DNA from 2 places in the Catenibacterium faecis genome. Region 1 is predicted to be linked to the other one. Evidence: riboswitches for the same ligand, from Rfam matches in the RefSeq annotation. Region 1 holds a riboswitch; the other holds the start of a gene.
What was found. Region 1 has a riboswitch for thiamine pyrophosphate ahead of thiC (phosphomethylpyrimidine synthase ThiC). Riboswitches for the same ligand answer to the same signal wherever they lie in the genome.
Positions count from the first base shown of each region.

Region 1 (8,279 bases):
TAAAGGTTCCATATCCAATACTATCTGTCTTTGATAGAGATCATCCATCAACTTTAAAGTACGTCCTCCATACCCATGAGAACGAAGTGATGAACAGATTGCGAGATAGAATAAATAAACACATGTATCAGATGTCATTGTCATAAAGAATCCAACAAATATATCGCCATCATAGACACCATAAAGATCTGATATACCAGTTTGAGATAAATCAATCATTCTTTCAATAGAAACACGTTCTTCTTTAGGAAATGCTTCATTATTAAGATCTTCTAATTCCTTAAAATTCTCTGTAATTCTTTTAGCCGTTAACGCCATAGATTATCCTCCATTAATATGATTATTCTATGCTGTTTTCTTCTTTTTTTCAAATGATTACGTTATAATGATTAGAAAAGAAAGGATGTATCTATGCTTACATATAGTTTTGATGAAAATAATCATAAATCTCTCTACCAGCAATTATATACATTTATTAAGAACGATATTCTAGAGGGACATCTGACAGCAGATGAGAAGTTACCTTCTAAGCGTACATTTGCGAAAAATCTAGGTATTAGTATTATTACAATAGAGAATGCCTATGCGCAGTTAATGGCTGAAGGATATATTTATTCTTTACCTAAGAAAGGCTTTTATGTATCTCCGATTAATAATAAGACACCACTTATTCCTGCCAAGATGATTCATAAACCTTCTATTAAGAAAGAATCCTATTGGTGTGATTTCTCTTCTAATCAGACACCAGCCCATTTGTTTCCTTTCACAACCTGGTCAAAACTTATGAAGGACGTATTAAATGAACACCAATCAGAACTAATGATTAATCCTCCAGTAGGTGGTATTTATGAATTAAGAGAAGCGATTTCTCATCATTTAAAAGAATTCAGAAATATGGATGTTGAACCAGAAAGAATCATTATCGGTGCGGGTACTGAATATTTATATGGATTACTCGTACAATTATTAGGTTTAGATCTTGTCTATGCCGTAGAGAATCCTGGTTATAATAAAATATTAGATGTTTATTCTAGTTTGGGAGCAAAATGTGTTCCTATAGATATGGATGAGCAGGGAATACTAGTCAACCAATTAGAAGATTTAGATGTAGATATTGCACATATCTCTCCTTCTCATCATTTCCCAACTGGTATTATTATGCCTGTATCTCGACGTTATGAATTACTTGGATGGGCAAATAAGAAGGAACATCGCTATATTATAGAAGATGATTATGACAGTGAATTACGTTTAAGTGGACAGCCTATTCCTGCCCTGCAGAGTATTGATTTAAGTGAAAAGGTCATTTATATGAATACCTTTACTAAGACTCTTGCCTCTACAATTCGTATTAGTTATATGGTGCTTCCTCATCATTTATTAGAACTCTATAATAAGAAGCTCTCTTTTTATGCCTGTACAGTCTCTAACTTCGAACAATATACTCTTGCATCATTTATTAATGAACATTATTTTGATAAGCATATTACTAAATTACGTAACCATTATCATAATAAGCGTGATGCGATTGTAAAAATGTTAGAAGAAAGTAGTTTAAAGGATATGATTACTATTTCTAAGGAAGATGCTGGTCTTCATTTCCTTATCACAATTCATACACATATGTCTGATGAAACACTTATCAATAAATTAAAAGAAGAAGGAATCCATCTAAGAGCTATTTCTCATTACTATCTTAAGAATATACCTCATACATCACATACCTTCATTATGAACTACTCTTCTATCGATTTAGATAAGTTACCACAGGCTATAGAAATATTAGAAAAAATACTTTATTGACATATTTTCTAAAATATATTAAAGTAAGTCATGCAAAAAAAGAATATTGATTTAGGGTATTATTGGAAACGCACAAGCATGGCTTGATAACGAACAACACTTATATTAAGTGTTGTTTTTTTTGTGTAATTTCAAGAAAGGAGCATTTTATAATGCCTAAAACATTTAAACAAAATTTATTATTTACAGCCATGATGTCATTCTTAATGGTGTATGTCATGATTCTCTTCAACATCTCATTAAATATCGGAGGAATGACAAACAAGGTCTTTTTGCTTGCCTTCCACGAAATGATTATCATGTGGCCTGTCGCTTTCTTTTTAGAACTACTTGTTGTAGATTCTTTAGCACATAAGCTTGCTTTCCGTTTTGTACAGCCTACAGATCGTCCTATTGTGATTACTCTTGCAATTTCATGTATGATTGTTTGTATCATGTGTCCATGCATGAGTTTAATCGCAACTGTATTATTCAAGAACATCGATGTTTCAGTCTGGTTCCAGACAACATTCATGAACTTCCCTGTCGCATTATTATTCCAGATTTTCTATTGTGGTCCTCTGATCCGTTTCTTATTTGGAAAAATCGTACATGAATAAGGTCAGTTTTAAAACTGACCTTATTTTTTTAGTTGATAACTGAGTATTTATATAATGTCAGAATGTATGTATAGTGTTATTCATCAAAGGGGGAGTTTTATATGAAAGAAAATAAAACATTAAAAATTGCAGTAACAGGATTGATGGCGGCTTTAGCTTATATCGCCTTCACATTCCTACAGATTAAGATTCCAACACCAGGAGGAACTACTTCATTCCATTTAGGAAATACATTCTGTGTATTGGCTGCTTTATTATTAGGTGGTGTTCCTGGTGGAGTTGCAGGCGCAGTTGGTATGGGTATTGGTGATTTACTTGATCCTACTTATGTAGTAGTTGCACCAAAGACATTTATCTTAAAGTTTTGTATTGGGGTTATTACAGGTCTAGTTGCACATAGAGTATTCAAGATCCAAAAACTAGAAGGTAAGCAGTTAGTGATTGGTGTAGTCGCTTCTACATTTGCAGGTTTATTATTTAATGTGATTGCTGAACCACTATTCTCTTATTTCTATACTTCAGTATTACTTGGTGCACCTTCTCAAGCTGCTTTAGCTCTTGCATCTTGGAATGCAGTGACTACTATTACTAATGCAGTCATTGCGATTGTGATTTCCTCAGCACTTTATTTAGCTTTAGCACCTACATTTAAAAAGAGTGGTTTATTAGATAAATTACATACAGTTAAAAAAGACTAATTAAAAAGGACTTCTATGAGTCCTTATTTTAGTTTAAGACCATCTTTAAAAGCACGGCCAACAACCTTTCCTAAACCTACATATTGATTATTAAAGGGATCAAACGTGATAGGTTTTACTTTAGATACATCGACTCTTCCTGTTTCATCTAAGACACGTTCATCTACAGATACATTGACAATTTCACCTTTCATGATTTCTGTATCTAAATCATAGTCCTTGAGACGACATTCTAGACATATAGGTAATTCATTGATAATAGGTGCATGTACTTTACTAGATGGCGTATAAGTAAAACCTGCTTTTTCTAGTTTATTGGGTTCCTTATGCCCTGATACAACACCCACATAATCACACGCTACTACATGATCTTCATCTGCAATACTGACAGTAAAAGCCTGTGTTTTTAAGATATTCTTGACTGTTTTATGTCCACTAGAAAGACTCAATGAAATTTCCATTGTATCGCTAATGCCACCCCATGCTGCATTCATTAAATCAGGATGATCATTCTTATCAAAACTCCCAATCATATAGACAGGCTGTGGATAAGTAAGTGCACGTGCACCAAAATCTTTTCTCATTTCTTTTGTCTCCTTTTTAATATTTTCATAGCAGTTTGATAAAGTGCATCATCAGAAAGATTATTGATTCTTTCCGCTTTTATATAAGTAGGATAATCATCAATATCAGGATCATCACCACATATATCAATACCAATTACTTCACAGTTTTTTAGGAAGTGCGCTAATACATCCTCTAACATCCCCAGTGACATATCTCCTTGATTCCAGTTTGTCATGGCATATCTTTCATCTAAGACATCCTTATCTATAGAAATATAAACAGGATATTTCGTTTCAAGAGGAATAGTAGCACCTTGATCAAGTTCTTCTATGCTGAAACTTAATACTTTATTCCGTTCCACTGATTTTAAATCATGTTTACTTGGTCCTATTAAGTATAATCGATGAAGAAAAGGATTTTGTAAAGCTTTTTTAGCCCAGTTTCCACAGCTAAGCATATCTCCTACAATAGAAGATTGCATGTCTGTATGATGATCAATCAAAACAAGATCAAAAGGTTCATAAATAAAATCAGTCATCAATTTAGTGATGTAATGATAATCGCCTGAATCAATAAAATGAATACCAGAAATACCATTCTTGCTTATCATCTCTTTTAATTGTTTTTCTGCATGTTGATCACAGAATAAGCGTGTTCCTTCAATGTCACTACAATCATAATAAGTTAACTGTGGATAATCCCCTTTATAGGAATGAGTAAAATCAAATACATAGTTACGCATCTTTATCACCTGTTGATAATTATAGTCTTTATTTAGCACTTGTCAAATCCGACTGCTAAAAAAGAGATAGCCGCAGCTATCTCTTGAGTATTATAATTCTTCACCGTTTGTTTCAATAACGTGTTTATACCAGTAAAATGATTTCTTCTTACTTCTAGAGAAGTCCCCTTCATGGTTATTATTATAGTTAACATAGATGAAACCATAACGTTTATCATATTCACCAGTAGAAGCAGATACGATATCAAATGGAGACCACATAGTATAACCTAAAAGATCAACACCATCATAAGTGACTGCATCTCTCATTGCTTCAATATGTGCCTTTAAGTAATCAATACGATACTGGTCATCTACAGTACCATCTTCTTCTTTCTTATCATAAGCACCAAAACCGTTTTCTACAATCATCATTGGAAGTTCATAACGATCATAGAACCAGTTTAAGCACCAGCGTAATCCTAATGGGTCAATCTGCCATCCCCAGTCAGAAGCCTTCAAGTATTCATTTCTTACAAAGTCTTCATTAAAGTAATCAAATGTCTTTTCATTACGTCCCTGATACTTAGTTGCGAATGACATGTAATAAGAGAATCCAATGTAATCTACTTTACCTTCACTTAAGATTTTCTTATCCTCTTCAGTAATGAAATCGTATCCTTTTCTTTCAAACTTCTTTAAGATATAGTTTGGATAATGTCCTCTTGCATGTACATCAGTAAACCAATATTTCTGATGCATAGCACCTAAGGCATTCATCATATCTTCTGGTTTTGGAGAAGCTGGATAAACACCATTCATACCAATCATACAACCAACCTTTAAGTCAGGATTGATTTCATGAGCTGCCTTAACTGCAAGTGCTGAAGCGACTAATTCATGATGTGCTGATAAATACATTAAATATTCAGCATCATCACCTTCTTTTAATAATACAGCACCTTCCTGGATTAAGTTATGCTGAGTCGGATCAGCCTGGTTATTGATTTCATTGAATGTCATCCAGTATTTTACTTTATGCTGATATCTTTCAAAACATACCTTTGCGAACTTCACAAACATATCAATGGCTTTACGATTTCTAAATCCTCCATATTCTTTTGCGAGTGCCCAAGGTAATTCAAAATGTGATAATGTGATGACTGGTTCAATACCATATTTTAATAATTCATCAAATACATCATCATAGAACTTTAAACCTTCTTCATTAGGTGTTTCTTCATCTCCTCTTGGGAAGATTCTTGTCCAGGCAATAGAAGTTCTAAATGCCTTGAATCCCATTTCAGCAAGTAATGCGATATCTTCCTTATAATGATGATAGAAGTCTACACCTACATGGTTTGGATAATCTTCTCCAGGAAGAACACCATCTGTTAAACGTCTAGGTGCTCCTGTTACGTTATCTCCCGCTGTTTCTACATCTGTACAGCTGATTCCTTTTCCGCCTTCCTGCCAGGCACCTTCACACTGATGAGCAGCCACTGCGCCACCCCATAAAAAGTCGTCTCTAAACATTGTCTTATCTCCTTTTCTCTTTCTAATAATTATAAATAGAAATGAAAGTGATTTCTATAATTTTCAGAAATAGAAACCAAACTCTCGTAAATATGTTTCATCTTTACATTATTAGTTCACCAATCCAATAAATAAGTGATATTTTGTTGACAAGATGTCATAAAATAACATGAAATACTTCTAACAAAAAAACTCTATAAACCTATTAACAAGATTCATAGAGCTGATGATATCACTAATCCAGCTGACAACTTTGTTAGTGATATACACATTACTTAAGAAGTTAGGACTCTTCTAAAAAGTCCTCCCTCAATGAAAATCATATAATAAATAGAACCAAAAAGAAAGCATAAACATCTATTTATCACTTTCTTCCTCCATAATATAATATAATTTATCACCTAATTCTTCAGTTGCATATCCTAACTCATTTGGTTCACCATTCTTATAAAATCCATATTCGAGATTCTTATCTAATACATAATTACGTATCTGGTTAAGTTCTGCTTCTTCCAACTCTCTATCTGCGTTAATATATTCAATCACTTTCTCTTTAGAATATCCATCTTCTGGATTCAAATCTTTCATCAACAATAGTTTATTCAATAATTTGAGATCATCTTCTGGTAATTTATACATTGTTTCCTCCATATACCTACTTTTCTCGTTATTATTTTATCATAGTTTATAATTATGAGAATGTTTTCGTTATTACGCTATTCGTTTAAAATTTCACAATAATTTTGTAACATTTTTTTAATGAAAGCGTTGCATTTTATTTATATAAGATGTAATATACCACTATCAACCAAATAAAAAAAGGGGAGCTGCCGCGACGGCTGAGAAGAAATACGATCGGATTTCGACCCATAAAACCTGATACGGATAATGCCGGCGTAGGAATTTTGTTTTTTTAGGTATACATGCTCAGGTATACCTTTTTTTATTGTTTAAAGGAGGAAGTATATGAGTTACACAACACAAATGGATGCTGCAAGACAGGGAATCATTACACCTGAAATGGAAATTGTAGCCGCAAAAGAATCTATGGATGTAGAAGTATTACGTGAACATATTGCGAAAGGACATGCTATTATTCCATGTAATAAGAATCATACTTCTATTGATCCAAGTGGTATTGGTTCAATGTTGAAGACTAAGATCAATGTCAACTTAGGTATTTCTAGAGATTGTAAGGACATGGATGTAGAAATTGAAAAAGTGAATAATGCAGTCAAGATGGGTGCTGAATCCATCATGGATTTAAGTTCTTATGGTGATACACGTACTTTTAGAAAGAGATTAACTAAAGAATGTCCTGCTATTATTGGTACAGTCCCTATTTATGATGCTGTAGTTTATTATCATAAGGCTTTAAAAGATATTACTGCAAAAGAATGGTTAGATATTGTAAGAATGCATGCTGAAGATGGTGTGGATTTCATGACTATTCATTGTGGTATTAATAGAGCTATGTATGAACGTTTTAAGAATAATAAGCGTTTAATGAATATTGTTTCTCGTGGTGGTTCTATCATGTTTGCCTGGATGGCTATGACTGGAGAAGAAAATCCATTCTATGAACATTATGATGAAGTCTTAGATATCTGCCGTGAATATGATATTACTATGAGTTTAGGTGATGCATGTCGTGCTGGATGTTTAGCTGATGCAACTGATGTGGCTCAGATTGGTGAGTTAGTGACTTTAGGAGAATTAACACAGCGTGCATGGGATAAAGATGTACAGGTGATGATTGAAGGTCCTGGTCATATGCCTTTAAATCAGATTGCCGCTAATATGGAAATCCAGAAGACAATCTGTAAAGGTGCACCTTTCTACGTATTAGGCCCTCTAGTAACTGATATTGCCCCTGGTTATGATCATATTACTGCTGCCATCGGTGGTGCTATTGCAGCCACTTATGGTGCATCATTCTTATGTTATGTCACTCCTGCAGAACATCTTCGTCTGCCTAATCTAGATGATGTTAAAGAAGGTATTATTGCATCCAAGATTGCAGCACATGCGGCAGATATTGCGAAAGGCATTCCTGGTGCTATGGATTTAGATAATAAGATGGCCTGTGCGAGAAAGAAGCTGGATTGGGAAGAAACATTCAAGTATTCTATTGATCCAGAAAAAGCAAGACGTTATCGTGCTGAAGCAGCACCTGAAAAAGAAGATACATGTTCTATGTGTGGTAACTTCTGTGCCGTTAAGAATATGAATCGTATTCTTGATGGTGAAATTGTAAATATCTTTGATGAATAAGAAAAAAGGCGTAACTCGTATATATTGAACCGCCCCTGTCAAGTAGACAGGTGAAATAATTAAAAACATGTACCCTTGCCT
Region 1 covers NZ_JACRWG010000038.1:16,917-25,195, forward strand. Annotated here, with positions in the region: gene H8909_RS08935 (GNAT family N-acetyltransferase) at 1-318, opposite strand, end outside; gene pdxR (MocR-like pyridoxine biosynthesis transcription factor PdxR) at 412-1,803, shown strand; gene H8909_RS08945 (DUF2798 domain-containing protein) at 1,956-2,402, shown strand; gene H8909_RS08950 (ECF transporter S component) at 2,504-3,100, shown strand; gene H8909_RS08955 (flavin reductase family protein) at 3,124-3,684, opposite strand; gene H8909_RS08960 (arginase family protein) at 3,681-4,409, opposite strand; gene H8909_RS08965 (6-phospho-beta-glucosidase) at 4,500-5,924, opposite strand; gene H8909_RS08970 (hypothetical protein) at 6,282-6,563, opposite strand; TPP riboswitch at 6,735-6,844, shown strand; gene thiC (phosphomethylpyrimidine synthase ThiC) at 6,891-8,198, shown strand.

Region 2 (8,279 bases), on a different contig from region 1:
GCCAAAACCAGAATATGAGAAAATAGTGAAAGATCCTTATGTCATGGAATTCCTGCAAATTCAGCCGGACACTCATGTGTATGAAGGAGATTTGGAAAAGGCATTGATTGATCATCTTCAACATTTCCTTTTGGAACTTGGAAGAGGATTTTCCTTTGTAGCACGCCAAAAGAGATTTACATTGGATGGACAAGATTTTTTTATTGATCTTGTATTTTACAATTATATTTTGAAATGCTTTGTTCTTGTTGACTTGAAAATGGGAAAACTGACTCATCAGGATTTAGGACAAATGCAGATGTATGTGAATTATTATACTCGTGAAATGATGAATAAAAGTGATACGCAGCCTATAGGGATTGTACTTTGTGCAGATAAGGGAGATTCTATTGTAAAATATACACTTCCTGAAGATAATCACCAGATATTTGCATCGAAATATTTCACCTATCTGCCGTCAGAGGAAGAATTGAAACGTGAATTAGATTTGAAAGAATTTCACAAAAAGAATGAAAATGAAAATATAAATCAGCATTTCTAGAGTTGACAATCAGGTATTCTATAATTAGAAAAATAATTACGTCAGTGTGGGATTTTTGATATCCAGTACTGGCTTTTTTAGATTCTGTAAAAAAACGTTTAACGATACCACATTTTTATAACAAAAAATGAGCATCGCCTTAAAGCGATGCTCACTTATCTTATAAGTTTAATAATTCTTTTGTATCTCTTGCAATCACTAATTCTTCATCAGTTGGTATTACGAATACCTTGATCTTAGATTCAGGTGCAGAAATTAATCTTTCACCATGACCTTCTACATTAGCCTTATCATCTAATACGATGCCTAATGCTTCTTTTATTAGATCAATAATTGCTTCTCTTGCGATAAAGCTGTTTTCACCAATACCAGCTGTAAATGAAATTGCATCAACATGTCCAAGTTCTACAAAATAAGAACCAATATAATCAGCAACACGTTTTCTAAACATGTTAAAAGCTAATTCGGCTCTTTGGTTACCAGCATCTTTTGCATCAATGATATCTCTCATATCACCAGACACTCCAGATACACCTAATAAACCAGATTCCTTATTTAACATCTTGAATACAGTCTTCATATCATATCCAAGATTTTCAATTAAGTGGTCTACAACAGATGCATCAATATCACCAGAACGAGTTGCCATCATGACACCAGCAAGAGGTGTAAGACCCATAGAAGTATCAATAGATTTACCATCCTTTACAGCACAAAGTGAAGCACCTGCACCTAAATGACATACAATAATATTAGCATGTTCAGGGTTGCCTAATAATTCCTGAGTACGCTTTGATACATAGTAATGAGAAGTACCATGTGCACCATATTTTCTAATCTTGTTTTCTTCATAGAACTTATATGGAATTGGGTAAACGGCGTTTTCAGGTTTAATAGAGTGATGGAATGCTGTATCAAATACTACAACAGCACCTGCAGTAGGAATAGCTTCCTTGAATGCTTTGATACCAATAATATGTGCAGGGTTATGAAGTGGTGCAAGTGGTGATAATTCATCAATCTTAGCGATCACATCATCATCTACAACACAAGACCCATCAAAATAAGGACCACCTTGTACAACACGATGACCAATACCCTTGATTTCATCTAAATGTTCAACAATCTTCTTTTCAATTAATGTATCAAGTAATACTTGTACTGCTTCCTTGTGAGTAGGAACTGCAAAGACCTTCTTATCTTTAGTACCATTATACTTGATAGTGAAGATTGAATCTTCCATACCGATTCTTTCAATAATACCAGAAGTGATAACACTTTCAGTATCCATTTCAAATAACTGGAACTTCAATGAAGAACTTCCACAGTTAACTGCTAAAACTTTTGACATGCTTATATCCTCCTAAACACCCCTATTATAAACAGAAACCCCTAACATTTCTACTACAAATTTAGATTACGTGACAAAAAGAATGTTCTGTAATATAATCATTACTGCCAGGGGCGCATTTATTGCTGAGATAGGTGAAAGCCTTGTCCCTTAGCATCTGATCTGGGTAATACCAGCGTAGAGAGGCCGTACTTTTTTAGTGACTTCTTTGCGTCATCTTAGTCATTGGAAAGGGGAGATTTATAAATGAATAAGAAGACATTATCCACTAAAGCAATTGCTTATGTTGCATTATTTATCGCTATGCAGTTAGTTCTAGAAGTACTATTTAAGGTGGTTCCAGGACAGCCAGAAGGTGGTTCTATTACTTTAAGTTTATTGCCAATCGTACTTGCAAGTTATTTGATGGGTGCACAGTATGGAATTATTGTCGGTGTTGGTGCCACTGCTATGCAGTTTGTATTAGGTCTTGCTTCATATTATGGACCTTGGTCTGTTGTATTAGACTATCTTGTACCATTATCAGCACTTGGTATTGCAGGCTTTATTCCTAATTTTAAATTAGGTAAGACTGAAGTTTACACAGGTATTTTTGTAGGAATGATTCTTAAGTTTATTTCACATTTATTATCTGGTGCTGTATTATTTGCAAGCTATGCACCTAAGAACATGAATCCTTGGGTTTATTCATTCTTATATAATATTGGTTATAATGTAGGTACACTTATTTTAACTTATGTAGTGTTTGCACTTATTTATCCAAAACTTCAGAAAGCATTTAAGGCTATTTAACAGTGGGAAACCACTGTTTTTTTACTTTTAACACAAAACGATCACTTAAAAAGGCTTTATTTAGGAAAAAACAGGTGAGGTTTATGTACATTTCACCTGTTTTTTGCTATGATATTCGATAGGTTGAAAGAGGTTTGATTATGAAGAATTCATTAGTGGGGCAGGATGTGCTCATCCATTGCTATAAACATGACGGTAAACCACATCGTACGTGGTCACGCTGTAAGATATTAGAAGAAACAGATCGCCATTTTATCGGTATAAATAATAATACATTAGTTACAGAATCAGATGGTCGTTCCTGGGTCACTAAAGAACCAGCTATCTGTTATTTTCCTAAGGATAGATGGTATAATGTCATTTGTATGATTAGAAGTGATGGTATCTATTATTATTGTAATATTGCCTCTCCTATATTATATGATGGAGAAGCACTTAAATATATTGATTATGATTTAGATTTAAAGGTATGGCCTGGCTATCGATATAAGGTATTAGATGAAGGTGAATATGCGGCTCATCGTATTAAATATCAATATTCAGATGAATTAGATGAGATATTCCATGAACAGCTCAATCGTTTGATTGTGATGACGATGAATGCATCTGGCCCTTTTCGTGCAGGATTTGCCCAGGAGTGGTATAATAAGTATCAGCAGATGATGAAAAATAGAGGAACTAAAAATGATAAACTTAAAAAATGAAGCTGAAATGATTGCTTTTGGTAAACGTATTGGAGAAACAATCTTTCCCCATTCTATTATCACGTTAACAGGTGATTTAGGGGCTGGTAAGACTACATTCACAAAAGGAATAGGACAGGGACTTGAAATCAAGAAGATCATCAATTCTCCAACTTTTACTATTGTGAAGGTTTATTCTGGACGTATGACCCTCTATCATTTTGATGCATATCGCCTAGAAGGGGCAGATGATGATCTGGGCTTTGAAGAGATGTTTGAAGATGATGGCTTATGTGTGATTGAATGGCCACAGTTTATTGAAGACATTATTCCAGAAGAAAGATTAGAAATAGAAATAATAAAGAATGAAGATGAAACACGTTCTTTAAAACTTCATCCTATCGGTGAAAAATATGAGAACTATGTGAGGGAGGTTACGCATGATTAGTTTAGTGATGGATACATCAAATAGTTATTTAGCTGTAGGCTTATATCAGGATAATGTGTGTCTAGAAGCCTTCCAGGAAAAAGGTTCTAGAAGACAATCAGAAAAAGCAATTCCTACATTAAAGGAAGTGCTTGATCGTCATCATATTGCATTAAAGGATGTCAATGAAATGATTATCACATCAGGACCTGGCTCTTACACAGGTGTCAGAGTGGCTATGACAATTGCCAAGACACTTGCTGCAGTATCTGATGTAAAGATTAAATCTGTTAGCTCTTTAGCCGCTTATGCAGGTATGAATCAGGCATTAAGTGTTATTGATGCAAGAGGACATAAGGTCTTTGTTGGTGTTTATGAAAATGGTCTTCCTTTAATTAAGGAACAGGTCATGACTTTAGAAGACTTTGCACAATTACGTGCTGAATATGAAGACTTTGAACTTGTAGGTGAAGTAGGCTGTCTTGGATTAAATGAAAAAGAATGTGATCTTTGTGCTAATATTTATGCATTAGCTCAGATGGCTGATCCAATCAAGAATGTTGATCTATTAGTACCAACTTATATTAAAGATGTTGAGGCTAAAAAAGCATGTTATTAAGAAAAATGCAGGAAGAAGATCTTGATGAGATTGAAAGACTAGAAGGGTTATTGTTTTCCCCTGCCTGGTCTAAAGAAGATTTTCTTCATGAATTAAAGACAAATGATTATGCTCATTATTATGTTCTTGTAGATGACAAAATTGTTGGTTATGCAGGATTCTGGTATGCTTATGAAAACTGTGAACTGACTACAATTGGTATTGATCCAAATTATCAGGGAAAAGGTCTTTCTAAGTTATTGATGGATTATGGATTAAAAGAAGGACATAATAAAGGATGTATGAATTATAGTTTGGAAGTACGTGTATCAAATGAACGTGCGATTCGTTTATATAAGAAGTATGGCTATGAGATATGTGCTATACGTAAAGATTATTATGCAGACCATGAGGATGCCTATCTCATGGTAAGAAAGGAGGAAAAATAATGGCTGTTATTCTAGCTATTGAATCAAGTTGTGATGAAATGAGTGTTGCAATCCTTAAGGATGGAAAAGAGTTATTAAGTCATGTTGTTGCATCACAGATTGATATCCATAAACAATATGGTGGTGTTGTTCCAGAAATTGCCAGTCGTAAACATGTTGAATGTGTCAGCACTGTTTTAAAGGAAGCACTTAGTCAGGCAGATATTTCTATTGAGGAGATTGATGCAATTGCAGTCACTAAAGGACCAGGACTTGTAGGTTCTTTGCATGTTGGAATGCAGGAAGCCAAGACATTGGCTATTTACTTAAATAAGCCTTTGATTGGTGTACATCATATTGCGGGGCATATTTATGCCAATGAACTAGTAAATGATATTGAATATCCTGCAATGGCATTAGTTGTTTCAGGAGGACATACAGAACTTGTTTATATGAAAAAGGAATTCTCTTTTGAGGTCATTGGTACAACATTTGATGATGCGATTGGAGAAGCCTATGATAAGGTAGGACGTGTTTTACATCTTCCATATCCTGGAGGACCTGTATTAGATAAAATGGCACATGAGGGAACTCATAGCTATACACTTCCTAAACCACTTGATGATGGAAGCTATAACTTCAGCTTCAGTGGCTTAAAGAGCGCTGTCATCAACTTAAAGCATAATGCAGACCAAAGAGGAGAGGAAATCAATGGCAATGACTTAGCCTGCTCATTCCAGGATGTGGCTATGGATACGATTGCTTCTAAAGCTTTAGCAGCTGCTCATGATCTTGGTGTAAAACAGATTATTGTAGCAGGTGGTGTAAGTGCGAACAAAGGTCTCAGAGAAAAAATGAGTACAAGTGATATTCCTGTTATTTTTCCACCATTGAAGTATTGTACAGATAATGCAGCAATGATTGCGTCTGCTGCAAGTATTATGTATAAATATAATATGTTTGCCCCTTTGGACTTATCTGTTAAGCCGGATTATGACTTAGAGGCAGAAAGTGTAGGAGATAACTATGAGTAATGAAAAGAAACAGAAAATTTCACGTGCGACGATGACACGTTTTCCTGTTTATTTGAAGGCTTTAAGAGTTATGGGACATGAAGGTAAGGAAAACTTCTTATCGAGTGAACTTGCAGAAGTTACTCATATCCAGGATACGACTATTCGTCGTGATTTTGGCTTTTTGCCTCAGAAGAATACACTTGGTAAAAGAGGCTATGGTTATGATACAAAAGAGATGATTGAAACACTCAGTGATTTCTTAGGTTTAGGACTTGATGAACCTATTATTCTCATTGGTGTAGGTAACTTAGGATCAGCTATTTTGAAATATAACCGCTGGAAATATACAGTGGGACAGATTGTCTGTGCTTATGATAAAGATGCTAATATTGAAGGTGAACGTTTTGGTGTCAAGATTCATAAGAGTGATGATTTGGAAAAAACATTCCCTAAGGACTGTAAGATTGCGATTCTCGCAATTTCTGATAATGTACAGGAAATGGTGGACCGCTTAGTAGCATTAGGGATTAAAGGCATTGTAGACTTCACCCACTCTCATTTCATTGTACCTCAGGGAGTAGAAGTACAGAATGTGGATGTTGTTGTCGCAATACAAGAATTAGAATTAAAAATGAAATCAAATACAAAGGAGTAAGAAGGATGTTTGAATTTATGACAGTAAGAGAACTTTATGAAATCTGTCGTGCAGATAACGCTGTAGAAACAGATAACGTAGAGTATGTAGAATTAGAAGGATGGGTAAGAACAAATAGAGATAGTGGTAAACTAGGATTCATCGCATTAAATGATGGTTCTTATTTTAGAAACTGCCAGGTTGTTTACTTAAAAGAAAAATTAAAGAACTTTGATGAAGTTTCACATATCTCAACTGGTTCAGCTATTCATGTATTAGGTAAATTAAAATTAACACCTGATGCAAAACAGCCATTTGAAGTAGAAGCCACTGAAATTATTCTTGAAGGTGACTGTGATAGTGATTATCCATTACAGAAGAAGAGACATTCTTTTGAATTTATGAGAGAAATCCCTCATTTAAGACCAAGAGCAAACTCATTCTATGCTATCTTCAGATTAAGATCTGTATTATCTATGGCTATTCATGAGTTCTTCCAGGATCAGGGATTCGTATATGTACATACACCAATCATTACATCTAATGATGGTGAAGGTGCTGGAGAAATGTTTAGAGTCACAACTATTGATGATACTGATTTCTCTAAGGATTTCTTTGAAAAAGAAGCATACTTAACAGTAACAGGACAGTTACATGTAGAAGCATTCGCTATGGCATTTAGAGATGTATATACTTTTGGTCCTGCATTCAGAGCTGAAAACTCAAATACATCAAGACACGCCAGTGAATTCTGGATGGTAGAACCAGAAATCGCATTTGCGGATCTTGAAGATGATATGTGTTTAATTGAAGAAATGGTTAAATATTGTATTCAGTACTGCTTAGATAATGCTCCAGAAGAAATGAAATTCTTTGAACAGATGGTTGACCATGATTGTATCAACCGTATCACAAAGGTTAGAGATTCTCACTTTGCACGTATGACTTATACAGAAGCTATTGATCATCTATTAAAAGCTGATGTGAAGTTTGACAACAAGGTTGAATGGGGTATTGATTTAAATGCTGAACATGAACGTTATATCTGTGAAGAAGTTGTAGGTGGTCCTGTATTCTTAACAGATTATCCAAAAGAAATCAAAGCGTTCTATATGCGTTTAAATGATGACAACAAGACAGTTGCAGCATGTGACTTATTAGTACCAGGCATCGGTGAATTAGTTGGTGGTTCACAGAGAGAAGAACGTTATGATGTTCTTGAAAAGCTTATGGATGAAAAGGGCATGAACAAAGAAACACTACAGTGGTATATGGATTTACGCCGCTTTGGTGGATGTAAGCATGCTGGATTCGGTTTAGGTTTTGACCGTTTCTTAATGTATTTAACTGGTATGGCTAACATCAGAGATGTAGAACCATTCCCACGTACACCACGTAACTTAAAATTCTAAAAGACCACATACGTGGTCTTTTTTCTTAAAGGAAGTACTATTATGGATGAATTTAGTGGCATTAATGCTTTTTTTAATATGATTTATCATCATGACCGTGCTTTTTCTCGTGCTTTATTGGATTACCAATCTTTTAATGATTATCGACAGTGGTTAAGAAATCATCACATAGAATTTAAAGAACTTGATATGATTGATGAGTATTCATTCAGTATGATTCGTCCTGGTATGACAATCAAGGACGTATCCATGCTGACACATACTAATTTACAAGAAGGCTTACAACGTATCCGTTCTTTCCTTAAAGACAAGATTTTCTTATTTCTTATTCCTGGTATTAATAAAGAAATTAAAGACTATACTTTTACAGGAGTGGACTATATCTTTACAATAAGCA
Region 2 covers NZ_JACRWG010000031.1:21,287-29,565, reverse strand. Annotated here, with positions in the region: gene H8909_RS08050 (PDDEXK nuclease domain-containing protein) at 1-541, shown strand, start outside; gene H8909_RS08045 (acetate/propionate family kinase) at 702-1,892, opposite strand; TPP riboswitch at 1,992-2,093, shown strand; gene H8909_RS08040 (energy-coupled thiamine transporter ThiT) at 2,139-2,684, shown strand; gene H8909_RS08035 (DUF402 domain-containing protein) at 2,825-3,388, shown strand; gene tsaE (tRNA (adenosine(37)-N6)-threonylcarbamoyltransferase complex ATPase subunit type 1 TsaE) at 3,369-3,815, shown strand; gene tsaB (tRNA (adenosine(37)-N6)-threonylcarbamoyltransferase complex dimerization subunit type 1 TsaB) at 3,808-4,413, shown strand; gene rimI (ribosomal protein S18-alanine N-acetyltransferase) at 4,404-4,841, shown strand; gene tsaD (tRNA (adenosine(37)-N6)-threonylcarbamoyltransferase complex transferase subunit TsaD) at 4,841-5,854, shown strand; gene H8909_RS08010 (redox-sensing transcriptional repressor Rex) at 5,847-6,491, shown strand; gene asnS (asparagine--tRNA ligase) at 6,497-7,882, shown strand; gene H8909_RS08000 (metallophosphoesterase family protein) at 7,925-8,279, shown strand, end outside.
Region 2: it holds a riboswitch for thiamine pyrophosphate, as region 1 does, so the genes downstream of both, H8909_RS08040 (energy-coupled thiamine transporter ThiT) here and thiC (phosphomethylpyrimidine synthase ThiC) in region 1, are expected to answer to the same signal.